3 regions of the Mojavia sp. genome follow, and region 2 is predicted to be linked to each of the others. Evidence: predicted binding sites of a transcription regulator. Region 2 holds the regulator's gene; each other region holds the start of a gene.
The links. The regulator NtcA, encoded in region 2, controls nitrogen genes in cyanobacteria. The targets are predictions, from matches to a motif close to TNTGTANNNNNNNNTACANA.
Positions count from the first base shown of each region.

Region 1 (5,000 bases), on a different contig from region 2:
GCTAAGTTTCGTCCGCCAGCTACTGCAACTGACAAACCTACTTGGGCAATTTTTTGGGAATTACAAGAGTTGAAACAGCTAAAAACTCCTATTGCGATCGCCTCTTTGAAAGCTTTAGGTAAAAAGTCGAATTATACTTCCAGATTCATTCCTGAAGAGCCATCAATAATCGAATATCACTAATTTATAAATAAGTAATCTTGCTTAAAACTACCATAAATTTGTTATGACAGTAACAATTTTGGCAGATTTTTGTAACATAATCTAACACTTATTGACCCTTACACAAAAAAGTGATATATCAGATTATTTTACTTTCTGCAAAGTTTTTAAGCATAATTACTTCTTGACAAATGCAGACTTATTTTAGAATACTATAAATATTTAAATTTTTTCTTCAAAGTGTATTACATATAATCGAGAAGCGGTATAATTCGGCAAAATTAGAAGCTCTACTAAAGTACCTATTTACGATTGGCTTCTACTGTCGGAGACGCAACGCAAACACCAGTGCTGTAGGCGATCGCGTCTTTGTAGAAAAAAGACTTGTCGTTAGACAATAATTCTTGGCAAAACATTTCAAGTGCATTAGCGAAGCGTGCCCAAAGGAGGGCGCGCTTTTGATATTTTTATAGGGGTAGAAATCTTGCCTGCCCCTAATGTCTAAATATCGGTTTCACTTAACTCACGAGTGATATGGTCAAACGGTTCATCCACAAAGGCAGCATTAGCCACACCTGCGGCTGCAACTTGTTCTTTGACAATATCCTTCATAATTTGAACTCCGCGAACCGTGGGGCCAATAGGCACGCCTAAAGAATTGTAAGTTTCCCGCAGCCCTTGTAGTACCCGCTCATCTAACACATTGGTGTTGCCAGCAACCAGCGCATAGGTAGCATAGCGCAAGTAGTAATCCATATCCCGCAGACAAGCTGCATAACGACGAGTCGTGTAAGCATTTCCGCCTGGGCGAATCAACTCTGGCTGTTCTTCAAATAATTTGGAACCAGCCTGCTTGACAATTGCAGCTGCATTAGAATTGATTGCTCCTGCTGCTTGTACTCGTGATGTACCACTTTCAAAGTATGATTTAAGGCTATCGATCGCATTGCGATCAAAATACCGTCCAGCTACGTCATAATTCTTAATTAAGCTTGTTACTGCATCGCGCATTCCTTTTTCTCCCAATCATTACTATCTATGGTTTGATATTAATTTGGCTGCTTTCATGCACCAGTAATTTTTTGTGCCAATTACAATATAGATTCGGCACAAAACAATCTATCCGCTACTTAAGGATTCTATGCCAAAGTTGCCCCCTCTGAGATGATATGTTCGAGTTTTGTACAGATGTTAGGGAAAGGTTAATATAAGCTGTAAACCAGACGATCTGTAACAAAAACTACAAATTTCTCTAATCTCCTATCCTTAGGATATTCCAGGTGTGTCACAATTGGGTTCAGCTCAGCAGGGTCAGCAGGCGTTGAAGATTCTAGTTTGAGTTTATTTAATTGGCAGAGAAGGAGTAACAATGACAACCCCACAAGAAGTCTTGAAACTGATTCAAGACCAAAAAATTCAGATGATTGATCTGAAATTCATCGATACACCAGGGACATGGCAACATCTCACCATGTACTACAACCAAATCGATGAAAGTTCATTCACTGAGGGCGTACCTTTCGACGGTTCCAGTATTCGGGGTTGGAAAGGCATCGAAGAATCAGACATGACAATGGTGCTTGATCCAAACACTGCCTGGATCGACCCGTTCATGAAAGAGCCAACGCTAAGTATAATTTGTAGCATTAAAGAACCCCGCACAGGCGAGTGGTATAGCCGTTGTCCTCGCGTGATTGCCCAAAAAGCCGTAGATTACTTAGTTTCTACTGGTCTTGGTGACACAGCATTTTTTGGCCCAGAAGCCGAGTTTTTCATCTTCGATGATGCGCGCTTTGACCAAACCGCCAACGCAGGCTACTACTACGTAGACTCTGTAGAAGGTCGTTGGAATTCTGGTAAAGATGAAGGCCCCAACCTAGCTTACAAGCCACGCTTTAAAGAAGGTTACTTCCCAGTTGCACCAACGGATACCTTCCAAGATATGCGTACAGAAATGCTGCTGACAATGGCGGCTTGCGGCGTACCCATTGAAAAACAACACCACGAAGTTGCCACTGGTGGTCAGTGTGAACTAGGTTTCCGCTTTGGTAAGCTAATCGAAGCTGCTGACTGGTTGATGACTTACAAATATGTCATCAAGAACGTTGCCAAGAAATACAGCAAAACCGTTACCTTCATGCCCAAACCACTGTTTGGCGATAACGGTTCTGGGATGCACACTCACCAGTCTATCTGGAAGGATGGCAAACCTCTATTTGCAGGCGATAAGTATGCTGGTTTGAGCGAAATGGCGCTGTACTACATTGGCGGTATCCTCAAACACGCGCCAGCACTGTTAGCAATCACCAACCCCACTACCAACTCTTACAAGCGCCTAGTGCCTGGTTATGAAGCACCTGTTAACTTGGCTTACTCCCAAGGTAACCGTTCTGCTTCTGTTCGGATTCCTCTTTCTGGCACAAACCCCAAAGCTAAACGGTTAGAGTTCCGTTGTCCAGACGCTACATCTAACCCCTACTTGGCATTTGCTGCCATGCTTTGTGCTGGTCTCGATGGCATCAAGAACAAAATCCATCCCGGTGAACCCTTAGATAGAAATATCTATGAACTCTCTCCGGAAGAACTGGCAAAAGTTCCTTCCACTCCAGGCTCTCTAGATAAAGCATTGGGAGCATTAGAAAATGACCACGCTTTCTTGACAGAAACAGGCGTGTTCACGGAAGACTTCATCGAAAACTGGATTGACTACAAGTTGGCTAACGAAGTTGAGCAATTACAACTGCGTCCTCATCCCTATGAGTTTTACCTTTATTACGATTGCTAATTGCCATAACTAGTGCCAGAAGGGACTGGGGATTGGGTACAGGGGACTGGGAACTGGGAACTAATATTTTTACTCTCAACTCAGAACTCTCAACTCAGCACTCTTTCAATTCAGAGGGCAGAAGGAAAGAAAGCTTATAAGTTAAGTTTTCCACCTATTGTTGCAACTTGATAATTCTTGCTGTCACGCTTTACTTGTAATTTTTTTTGCCACCCTATAGGGTGGCTTTTTTTTAGAGTTCATTACTGGACTGATGCAAAACCCCCTTTGTGGAAGGGGGAGTTTATCCATGTATTAAGGCTGAAACACCTGATTTCTCATTCATGGTGTATAAGTTCTAACTTAAAAAAATTCAGTTAAGATTTCTTACAGCCTAACTCATAGCAGCGTGGCTGCTGCCATAAATTACCCGTGTGGTAGGGTCAATCTTACCTTGAATGGGGTTCCAGTAATGGGATACTTCTTCAGGAAGACCTAGCTCCTGTGCGCTACGCATCAGCATCGATTGTTGACGATTCTTGACTTCTTGATATTGACGCGCCATGATTGCACGAGATTTCTCTTGAATAGACATACTATGGTTCTCCCTAAGCTTTTAGTTATAGATGATTGATTTACTCTTTCGATAATTAATATAGCATGAAATTCTGTAGCTAAAGTTACAAAATGCTTTTTAGTAACAAAACTTAATCTTTTCTAATTTTGATATTTTCCTTCAACACAAAGCGACGAAGAACTCCTTTGACTTAGCTCACCTAGCAATTGAATTAGACATCTTTCTTCAGGTTGGTATCAGTTGGAGAGATACACCTACCACTAGATTGATTATTTATTAGTTACGCTTATTTAGATTTGAGGAATCAGAGACCATAAACCTCCCTCATACTTATGCAAAATGCTTACATTCAGGTGATTTGAGCGATTTACCTAAATTCTAAAAATGACTTTTTGGGTGAGCCAGCGCTAGCGCTGTAGTAGAGAGAAATTAAGTTACCATCAAAAATAGCGAAAACAAACTTTATAAAACTTCATAAAACTATGACAGTTACTTACCCACGGAAATTTCAGAATGCGATGAGTGCGAGGGATATCCTCAAACAGGTAGTACGCGATCGCGAACTTCATCTGATTACCCTCAACCGTTACCGCTACAGCGAGCAACGCAGTTGCAAAGACCTGACTGAGGTAATTGAAAAACTCAATGGACAGCCACGGGAACTAGTGCGGGATTTGTCTCACCATGTCTCGGATGAAGCTCGTCATGCCATGTGGCTAACTGATTTGCTGGTAGATTTGGGAGCTGATGTCGGAACTCCCCCTGGGTCTTCCTATATCGATGAATTTGATCGTCTTTTAGATAAAGAATATTTGGATGCAAAAAATAACCTAGAGGACGGTATTATTGCAGCGTTGGCAGCGATTAACATTACCGAAAAAAGAGGCTGTGAGTATTTCTCAGCCCACATTTACGCCCTCAAGCAAGCACCGCAAACAGAAGAAAATATTAAAATCCGCGAAACCATTGAAAAAATTCTGCCAGAGGAAGCAGGACACGTCCGCTGGGGTAACCGTTGGTTAGCACAAATAGCAGATAAAAGTCCAGAACATCGGCAAAAAGTTGAGCAAGCCAAGCAAAAGTATGCGGCAATTGAACAAGCGGCATTTGAATCGGGAATGGATATCACTCTAGGTGCAGAACTGCGGCGGGTTGCCAAACTGGTAGAAGTGGCAAATACCATGCCCGTTTGGCAACGTCCCCAGTATCTAATGGAGCGCTTACCACAAACCTTATTAGCGCCAGAGTTGCAGTTTACTAGGATTCAGGTAGCACAAAAAGCTTGGCAGCGCGATCCTCAAGCATTTATGGAGAAGTTTGTGCCAATGTTCCTCAACGGTATTAAGGGCAAAGAAAATAACAGCAAAAAAACCACAGCTTGAAGAGGACGGGAGGAAATTTAATTTTCTGGTTCTCCGTGTCTATTAGTTTCTACGGCTTTGTGTCGGTCTACACTCATTAATTTTGATTTAGCAGACTACTAGGTAGGGCATATGC
Region 1 is NZ_JCACKA010000089.1:20,673-25,672, reverse strand. It holds gene AC5JL8_RS26065 (hypothetical protein) at 1-183, shown strand, start outside; gene apcB (allophycocyanin subunit beta) at 664-1,173, opposite strand; gene glnA (type I glutamate--ammonia ligase) at 1,532-2,947, shown strand; gene gifA (glutamine synthetase inactivation factor IF7A) at 3,321-3,521, opposite strand; gene AC5JL8_RS26045 (ferritin-like domain-containing protein) at 3,986-4,885, shown strand.
Region 1: a site for NtcA is predicted at 3,594-3,613, ahead of gifA (glutamine synthetase inactivation factor IF7A). Genes of this name have one in related genera too.

Region 2 (5,000 bases):
AAGAGTGCAGGGATAACTCACAGTCATTTCCTCTTTTCTGCCTCTTCTTCCCAATACCCAATCCCCAATCCCCAATTTCCTTACATTCCCATGATTTCATATCCTGCATCCACATATAGGACTTGTCCTGTAATACCACTGGACAGGTCACTACATAAAAAAGCCGCAGTATTGCCTACTTCTAATTGAGTTACTGTGCGTCGCAGGGGCGCAACTTGCTCGACATGATGAATCATATCTAAAATTCCTCCTACCGCGCTTGATGCCAAAGTACGGATTGGCCCGGCGGAGATGGCATTGACTCGGATATTTTGTGGCCCCATTTCAGCAGCTAAGTAACGTACACTTGCTTCCAATCCTGCCTTAGCAACACCCATGACGTTATAGTTAGGAATTGCCCTGACGCTGCCTAAATAGCTGAGGGTGAGGATACTTCCTCCTTCTGTCATCAAAGGTTTAGCTGCACCACTCAATTGCACCAGTGAGTATGTGCTAATTTGTAGCGCCGTGTTAAAGCCAGCGCGTGATGTTTGGCTAAAATCACCACTTAAATCATCTTTATTGGCAAAGGCCAGACAGTGGACGAGGATATCTAGTTTTTCCCACTTATTGCGGATTGTTTCAAAAGTAGATTGAATTTGTTCGTCGTTTTGGACATCACAGGGAAGAAATAAGCTGGGGTTAAGGGGTTCTACCAATTCAGCAACTTTTTTCTCCATCTTGCCTCGTTCATCTGGCAAGTAGGTAATACCTAAGTTAGCTCCGGCTTTGTGTAGTTGTTGAGCGATCCCCCAGGCGATCGAGCGGTTATTTGCAATACCTGTGACAAGGGCATTTTTTCCAGTCAGATTTAGCATAGCAATTGTTAATGTGAACAATCATTAGGAGCATACTAGAATCTGAGGCTAGTTTGTCTTTGTTTTTTACAGGATTTGTAAAAATGATTATTGGTAAGACAGTTTAATACAATAAAATTACTGATTAATCCTTTATATATTCTCAATTTATCTTGATTTTGTCTTTAAAAAACCTTTTTAATACAGCTAATTTAAGCCATATTCAAGGATTAATCACTAAAAATATCAAAAATTATGTATCATTATAAACAAATAACTATAAAGCATTAATTTTGAGTATAGGAAAGTACAGAAAGGTTGACGGTGCTTTATTGATTTTTCAGGTGTATTCTTAGGTAATCAGTTTTTGTTTTTCCGGCATTGGGTAGGGGAAGGGAGATGATCGTGACACAAGATAAAGCCCTAGCAAATGTTTTCCGTCAAATGGCAACCGGAGCTTTTCCGCCGGTTGTGGAAACGTTTGAACGAAATAAAACGATCTTTTTTCCTGGCGATCCTGCTGAACGAGTTTATTTTCTTTTGAAAGGTGCTGTTAAACTTTCCAGGGTGTACGAGGCAGGAGAAGAAATAACAGTAGCACTGCTGCGGGAAAATAGCGTTTTTGGTGTGTTGTCGCTGCTAACGGGAAACAAGTCGGATCGGTTTTACCATGCCGTTGCATTTACGCCTGTAGAATTACTGTCAGCTCCAATTGAACAGGTGGAGCAAGCACTCAAGGAAAATCCAGAATTATCAATGTTGATGCTGCGAGGTTTGTCTTCGCGAATTTTACAAACAGAGATGATGATTGAAACTCTCGCTCACCGAGATATGGGTTCCAGGTTAGTGAGTTTTTTGTTAATTCTCTGCCGTGATTTTGGGGTTCCTTGCGCTGATGGGATCACAATTGATTTGAAGCTATCTCATCAGGCGATCGCTGAAGCAATCGGTTCTACTCGCGTTACCGTCACCAGGTTACTTGGAGATTTGCGAGAAAAAAAGATGATTTCCATCCACAAAAAGAAGATTACTGTGCATAAACCTGTTACTTTAAGTAGGCAATTCACTTAAAAGCAATTGGGGGAAGCAGAGGTGACACGTATTGTGTTTTTAGAAATGGCACTAACATGGAGGTAAATCTAAAAAATTGAGTAAATTCGGCTATTGCCAATCCCTCGTCCCCCACAAAAAATGGTTGAAAGTAGTAGGCTGTATCTGGAAGCATTTCGGTAGCTGAAGATGACCACCGGGTACATCCTCATCGCAGCAATTTTAATTTTGGGAGGCATGCTTGCCACCGTGGGTGATCGTATCGGCACACGGGTTGGCAAGGCGCGCCTCTCACTCTTTAAGCTACGCCCTAAAAATACGGCTGTACTAGTAACGATTTTTACTGGAACTTTAATTTCGGCATCAACTTTAGCAATTTTATTTGCTGCTGACGAAGGGTTACGCAAGGGAGTCTTTGAGTTAGAAGATATTCAAACAGACCTCAGGAACAAGCGTGAACAGCTAAAAACCACGGAAGCTCAGAAAAGCCAAGTAGAGGGTGAACTTAACCAAGCAAGAAAGGAGCAAGTAAAAGCTCAACGAGACTTGCAGGCAATTAATCAGTCTTTACAAGCAGCTAATGCCAAACAACAGGCAACGCAAGCCCAACTCAACCGTACTATTTCTCAACAAGCCCAAACGCAAGCTCAACTCCAGCGCACTCAAAGCGAATTAGACCAAGTTGTAGCTCAATATCAAAAAGCAATAGCTGAACTTCAAAGCGTTTACGATCAAAGAAAGGCATTGCAGGCAGCAGTTGAACAACTCAAAACAGAAAGGCAACGACTGTACGCTGAAGCCAAAAAAGCCATTGATGAAGCCAAAACAGCTATTGAAAAACGCGATCGCGAATTAGCCAACAGGCAAGAAGCTATTGAACAACGGGATCAAAAGATTGCCAGTCTCGATCAACTAATTCAAAAGCGCAATGCCGAAGTTGCAGCAAGGGAGCAAGTAATTGCCAAACGGGAATCTCGCCTTAGAGAATTGGAAAGGCAGCAGAACTATCTAGAACAAGAAGTGGCGAGACTGGAAAAATATTATCAGTCGTACCGGGATCTGCGTTTAGGTAAGCTTGCCTTGGTTCGCGGTCAAGTTTTGGCTGCTGCTGTTGTTCAGGTTAACCAAGCTGCTGCGGCTCGTCAGGCAGTTATGCAACTGCTACAAGAAGCCAACCGGAATGCTAACCTCGAATTAACTGAACCTGGGGAAAATAGCGTAAATAATCTAGAGTTGCTGCATATTACCCAAGATAGAATTGAGCAATTAGTCAAGCAGATTGATGATGGACGAGAATACGTGATGCGAATTTTCTCTGCTGGTAATTACGTCAGGGGAGAAAAGCAGATAGAATTTTTTGCAGATACAGCGCGAAATCAACTAGTCTTTTCAGGGGGACAGGTATTAGCTACAACTACTGCCGATCCCAAAACCATGACATCTTACCAACTACGGCAACGACTGGATCTGCTGATTTCTGCTTCCCAATTTCGCGCTCGTAATGCTGGAATTATTGAAAATGTGCAAATAGATGGTACTTTTCTTCGCTTTGTTTCCCAACTGAGGCAATCCGATCAACTTATAGAAATCAAAGCGATCGCGGCAGAAGATACTTATACAGCGGGGCCACTAAAAGTCAAATTAATAGCAATAATCAACGGGCAAGTTGTTTTTAGCACCTGAAAAACAACCAACATATATTAGCAGGGTTTAATGAGCTTCTGATTATCTAATATCATTTCATAGCAACTTTAAATACGTAGTTTTGTTTGAAATTAAGTTAACAGCTTTTTGATAAAAACTTTGGATTCAAAATAAATATAACTTGGAGATGATAAATTGCCAGAAAGCTGAATAAGAAATTCGTTGTTACATTTTGAATTGTGAATTGTGAATTACTTATGACTCTCCGTGAATTCTCACCGACACAACCAGTCATTTTAGGCTTTGATCCCGGTCGTGATAAGTGTGGTTTAGCGGTATTAGGACTGGATCGGCAACTGCATTATCATCAAGTTGTATCTGCAAGCGAGGCGATCGCTACGATTGAAAAGCTACGTCAGAAGTTTCCTATTTCCTTGATGGTAATGGGCGATCAAACTACCGCCAAGCAGTGGAAAAAGCAACTACGGCAAGAATTAGCAGAGCCGCTGAATATTGTTTTAGTGGATGAGCGCTACACTAGCTTAGAAGCACGCGATCGCTATTGGCAGATGCATCCTCCTAAAGGACTAACAAAATTATTACCACAGGGCATGCGGCAACCACCACGACCAATAGATGACATTGTTGCCATTCTTTTAATTGAAAGATATTTAAGTCGCCTAGCTGGTATAAGTTCTGAATCTTGATTGCTGAATTTGATGTCAGCAATAATTTGCTAACTATCTCTATTTGTTAGCTTCTACTGACAAATGGCAAATAATTAATCATTAAAGTTCAGCTCGAATAGTAAAGGCATAGTCTCCTCCTGGCTCTAATTGATAATCTTGTTTTTCCAAGAAGCGACCTAGGGGTTCTTTAATTAAGGCGCGACCTTGGGAAGGCTTCACAGACAGTTCTCCCCGGCTAAAATGCCATTGGAACTGCCACTCATATTCACCCGCACTCACTTCGCCCTCAAGAAGGCCGTGTTGCCAAGATTGGCGGGTAATCCTGACACGGGCGATGGTTTCTGGCAGACGTTTAGCACTCACAATGCTGTATAACAAGTTTGGAATAAAAGCTAACCGCGTAGGCTAATTCATTTATTACCAAACATAGCTTAAATCTAGAAACTGACAAAGTGAGTATTTGTAGGTTAAGCCAAACGGCTGAAGTCGCAGCGACACAGACTAAGTATGGTCAACCACAAAAAGGGTATGGAATTTAATCAATCGTAGGTTGGGTAGAACGAAGTAAACCCTTGATATTTCCAAACCTTTTTACGGTGAAGTGTACTCAGTTAGCTTCCACAGACTAGGGGAATTTAGACTAGAACAACAAGAGTGTTTTTCCCTATTGATTCTGAATTTCGCAATTTTGTTATGAGTCTTTGTTCGGTTGTTAGCCACTTGTAGAAGCAGCGATAGTTGAGTAGCAGTATTGTTACCAAGCTCTTTAAGTAGGTTAAAA
Region 2 is NZ_JCACKA010000036.1:14,941-19,940, reverse strand. It holds gene fabI (enoyl-ACP reductase FabI) at 81-857, opposite strand; gene ntcA (global nitrogen regulator NtcA) at 1,236-1,907, shown strand; gene AC5JL8_RS06405 (DUF3084 domain-containing protein) at 2,076-3,569, shown strand; gene AC5JL8_RS06400 (pre-16S rRNA-processing nuclease YqgF) at 3,788-4,237, shown strand; gene AC5JL8_RS06395 (DUF3146 family protein) at 4,319-4,582, opposite strand.

Region 3 (5,000 bases), on a different contig from region 2:
TTGTCAGGATATCCTGGAAATCGCTTCGAGCCTAACCAAGCTATTCCTCGCCAGCAGGTTTTGGTTTCCCTTGCCAACGGTTTGGAATACACTCCCAACAGAAATGTTGAAAGCACTCTGCAATACTTTAATGATGCTGCTAACATCGCTAGCTATGCCCGTAGTCCCATCGCGGCGGCGACTGAGAAACAAATTGTAGTCAACTATCCTAATGTTAATTTCTTGAATCCGACTACAACCGCTACGCGGGCACAGGTAGCAGCTTTTATCTACCAGGCATTAGTTAGTGCTAATCAAGCCTCAGCAATTAACTCTCCGTATATTGTGGCTGTTCAACCAACCACACCCACAACGCCTGTCGCCGTCACAATTCCTCAAGGAACTGCTATTCCTGTCAAGTATGACAAGGCTGAAAAAATCCTCGTCACTAAGGATGAAACTGCACCTTTGACACTGACGGTGGCGCAAAACGTGGTTACACAGGAGGGAGCAGTAGTAATTCCTGCTGGTAGTCAGGTGATTGGACAACTTAAACCCGCTCAAGGTGGTTCTCAATTCGTTGCCCAGAGACTGGTTTTAACCACAGGGCAAGAGTATCAGCTTAATGCCACTTCTGAAGTGATTACCAAAACACAAACAGTCAACAAAGGTACAAGTACTGGCACTATCATTCAGAATACCGTCTTGGGCGCAGGAGCAGCGGCTGCGGTATCAGCAGTCACGGGCGATCGCGCGATCGCTACAGAAGAAGTTCTGGGTGGGGCTGGTATCGGTGCGTTGATTGGGTTGTTCTTTGGTAAAAGCAGCGTTGATTTAATTGCAATTGACCCAGACACCGACCTCCAAATGACAATCAATCAAAATTTGCTGGTATCACTCAGATAGGCTTCAGTTATTAGCTATTGCTTATTTACAAGTGATTAATTTTCAGTAGTGCTGAGTACTGAGGCTGTTTGTGCGCTCGTGCAATTCATTTTAGTTTTTTAATCAGCACTTGTTACTCAGGAATCAGCACTGTTTCGGTGAACTTCAGGTAACCAAATAATAAACGTAGTTCCCGGTGTCTTAGGTGATGTAATCAGCGAATTAATTGCAGGGCTAAAAACTTCAATCTTGCCCTGCATTTGTTCTATTAATTGTTTGGCAATCGCTAGCCCCAAACCTGTGCCAGGTATTTCTGTTTTTGCTTGTACACCACGGTAATGACGCTCTCCAAGATGTTCTAAATCTTGCGGAGGAATCCCAGGACCTGTGTCACTGATAGAAATTCCTTGAAAATTATCTTTTTTTTGTCCTAGCTGAACTAGAATCTTACCACCAGCAGGAGTATATTTCAAGGCATTATCAATTATATTACTTATTACCTCTTGTAATGCTTTGATATTAGCGCGTACTAAAGGTAAATTTCGAGGAATTTTAGTTATCAGTTGTAGATTTCGTTCCTGTGCAATAGCTTTAGCTGAGATTAACAATGGTGTTAACAAATCTGCTAAAGAGCAGTCAGCTACTTTATCTCCTGTTCCTGGCAATAAAAGGGCTGGTTTAGATTCTTTTTGAATAGTCGCTTCTACGAATTCTCGGTTTTCTGGCAGCGAGAGTGGAGCTAAATCTGCCTGTGTCAAGTCAATAGCTTGATCAAACTGTTGCAATAATTCTTGGAGGCGATCGCTTTCTCGGACTATATTGGTTGCGACATCTCGGTTAGGATCTCCTGGCCGCAATCGCTTGATCAGTAGTTTACCAAAGGTTCTTAATGCTGTTAAGGGATTGCGAAACTGGTGCAATAAATTATCTAACAAATCGCGCTGCTGTTCTTGCAGGATTTGTTGTTGATGTAGCTCATGCTGTAACCATGCTCGACGCTGATCCAAAATACAGGCGATCGCCAGCGTTTGGGCTATCCTTTGAATTTCATTTTGCTCTTGCTCACTCCATGCCCTGTCTTCCCTACCTGTCACCAGTAACCCCATCATCACACCCTCATGGATTAGAGGCAAAACCATTTGGTTGCTACTGAGCATATATTCCTCTGGCATCCCAGATTCCTGTGATGAGCTAGAAGATTCCGACCCTGGTGCCAATAATTTTCTGGGATACTGGGGTAATGCCAAAATATTTCCTACTTGAAGTTGCCTACATCCTGTCGCCTCAGTAGCATCCTCCCCTGGAGGTAATATTGCCGTCTCTGGATAAATCACCACAGGAATTAATTTCGCCTGATCTGTAGGAGCTTCTACCAATTCTTGTGTTAGATAGACAACACTTAACGATGCTCCAAGCCCTTGGGTTAGTAGTGCTATTTGCTCTCGGCACAGAGCAACAAAATCAGAACTGGCAGACATTAACATTTTTTAGAATATTGCTCAGAATTACAGACTTTGAGGGTACATTAAAGAAGAGGCTTAATTTTTCACAGATCATTTAATAAAGCTTAACTAAATCTTTTTAGTAATGGTTTGCGCCAGGAAATTATATATTTCCTAATTTTGATTTATCTGCCCTTAAATTAAAGATATTATTTTTGCTGTATCAAAAGGTGAAAAACGGTTGATTTTTTGAACTAGAACCTATATAATTACGACGTATTTTGTAGCTAACACTACAATTTATAGCTTGAAAGAGGAGGAAAATAGGTTGGCCAGGAGACGGAAGCGCAAAAGTCGTCGTCGCCAAGAAGGGCGGCGAATTCTAGAGCACGTGCCTCAATATAGCATCGAAAGTGGCGAAGAAAAACCAGTTACAGCAGCTAGAAAATTTATTCTAGCTGAAGGAATTGCCCCACCTGCATTGCTACTGGTAAAGCGGAACGAACACACCACAGACCGTTATTTTTGGGCAGAAAAAGGACTATTTGGTGCTCAATACGTAGAAGAAAATCATTTCTTGTTTCCCAGCTTGAGGATCTTAGAAGCTCCTGCTGGTCAGGAAACATTAGCTTTGGCTAGTCGCTGACGCACGAATGCTTAATTTACGTATTGCATACGGCTTCTGACAATCATTTAACTGGCAAAATTGCTCATGTTATGCCAAATTTTCATTTTTTTAGTTTGTAGTTGATTTGCCAGTAGAGCTAGTCCAGGTAATCGGACAATCAACTCATCTCAAACCATGCTTGTTTGCACGGGTTGATTTATAGTCTGATCATGCAGAAGGGAGTCAGAATAGAGCGAAACGTGTCTATAAGCAAGAGCGAAGTTGCACGCTCAATTAGTGGATTGCTCAGAACGCTCTATCAAAAGATATAGTTTTTCCCTACGATATAATATCGTAGGGTAATTGACATATTATTACTTGTCTTTTCAGCTCCCTAATGCCTGTCTCCGGAAAATTTTGTCAGAAGCCTGCATCTCATACTAATGGATGATTGATAACATCAATAGTTATTCAATAAGTTTTAACTGTAGCGCCCTCTGTAACTCAATGAGTTCGTCCCGATGGGCAATTACAGTCATTTTACTTGAGGAGTATTGCTCATTTGGTCTGGCTTCCAATTTGAGCGATACTTTCTCAAGTCTTCCAGCTTTTTTCCAATAAAAAAGGCCACTCAAAGGCGACAGCAATAGTATGCCTACAAACAAGGCACTAAAGCTAGGAAACAGCAGTGATAAAACCAATGATAGACAAACAAGACCAATCGATGCCAACAGTGTCAAAAACACTGCCAAAAACCAGCTTGGTTTAACAAACCCTTCAAAAGTCACTTGGTTTTTTTCTCGGTCTATCGCTGCCACTCGATAAGACCGGGAGCGAAAATACTCTTGTAATTGAGGCATTAAAGTAGCTTCGTCTTGCTCAGATATCAGTTGTGCTGTTTGGGTGCGGTCTTTAGTTGAGGCACGAATAAAGAAAAACAGCCCAACCGATAACAAAAAGGTTAGCAGCAATGTGGATGGCAGAATAGCAGTATCCATAAAAAAGTACTTACTGTTTGACTGGAGGAGACTTATTCATTATCAATTATTCGTTAATTTGTCCTTTGATTGATGTAGTCTAACCAAAGTTGAGCTAAATCCTGTGATTGAACTTGCCATTCTGGAGAAACTTGGTACATTCGTCTAGGGCGTCCCCGCCCTTCGAGTTTTTTCCAATACCCAGTGATTGCTCTTTGGTCTTCGAGAAATTTGATCGCACTGTAAAGCACGGTATCCGAAAGCCTATAGGTTGGGTTTTCAGTCTCCAATCGCTGGATCAACTCGGTTCCGTAGGATTCACCTTGTAGTAAAACATACAGAATGTAACAAACTGCTAGTTCCTGACAGAGGTAAGTTGGCGGAGGATTCTCAAAGAATTGATATATATCCTCAAGTTTCATGGTTAGTGAATGGCTAAAAAAATGTCTTAGGGTGGTATATACAATGCTTGTAGTTAGTATACAGCGCTACCGAAGTAGGCTAAGTATATAACGCTACTTAGGCAGAATTTCTAAAGGGTAGACATCAAACGATGACCCACGCTGATTAAAGTTGTGGGACGAGTGTGTGAGTTTAAGGAACGCAAAATACTGCGTTCCTACCCAAGCTCAAGACGGTGTGGTGAGGAGCGATTAAGACCTTGGCTTTGCTGCCGTCTTAGTGTCAAGTGATGCCGAGCTGGTTAGAACTGCTTAAGCATAAGCTGCTATCGAAGAAATTTTACAGGTAAAATGCAATTTTGTCTGTAAAACTTAATAAACACTTTTTTTACAGTAATTATGCCAGTGCAGACCTTAAAATATGGTGACTAGGGGCTGGATACTGGGGAATAGAGAAGAGTTTTCTTAATATCTGATACCTAATATCTAATACCTAATACCCAGCCCCTGTAGAAGCGCCTAGCACATTGGTTACCAATATGTCACAAAACTCTGACGCTACAGCGTCTTCCTCTAATCTTCGGGCAATTGGCCAAAAGTTCCGTCTTACAGGTTGGATTAGTTTTTGGTTCCAGCTAGTACTAGGCGTGGTTTCTGGTGTAATTCTGCTGCTGTTTGCTATCTCTAGTCAAAGACCTGGTAGTACAGG
Region 3 is NZ_JCACKA010000063.1:131,597-136,596, reverse strand. It holds gene AC5JL8_RS12905 (S-layer homology domain-containing protein) at 1-885, shown strand, start outside; gene AC5JL8_RS12900 (GAF domain-containing sensor histidine kinase) at 1,002-2,348, opposite strand; gene AC5JL8_RS12895 (DUF3155 domain-containing protein) at 2,635-2,952, shown strand; gene AC5JL8_RS12890 (cofactor assembly of complex C subunit B) at 3,381-3,911, opposite strand; gene AC5JL8_RS12885 (PadR family transcriptional regulator) at 3,965-4,312, opposite strand; gene AC5JL8_RS12880 (DUF3611 family protein) at 4,831-5,000, shown strand, end outside.
Region 3: a site for NtcA is predicted at 2,587-2,606, ahead of AC5JL8_RS12895 (DUF3155 domain-containing protein). Genes of this name have one in related genera too.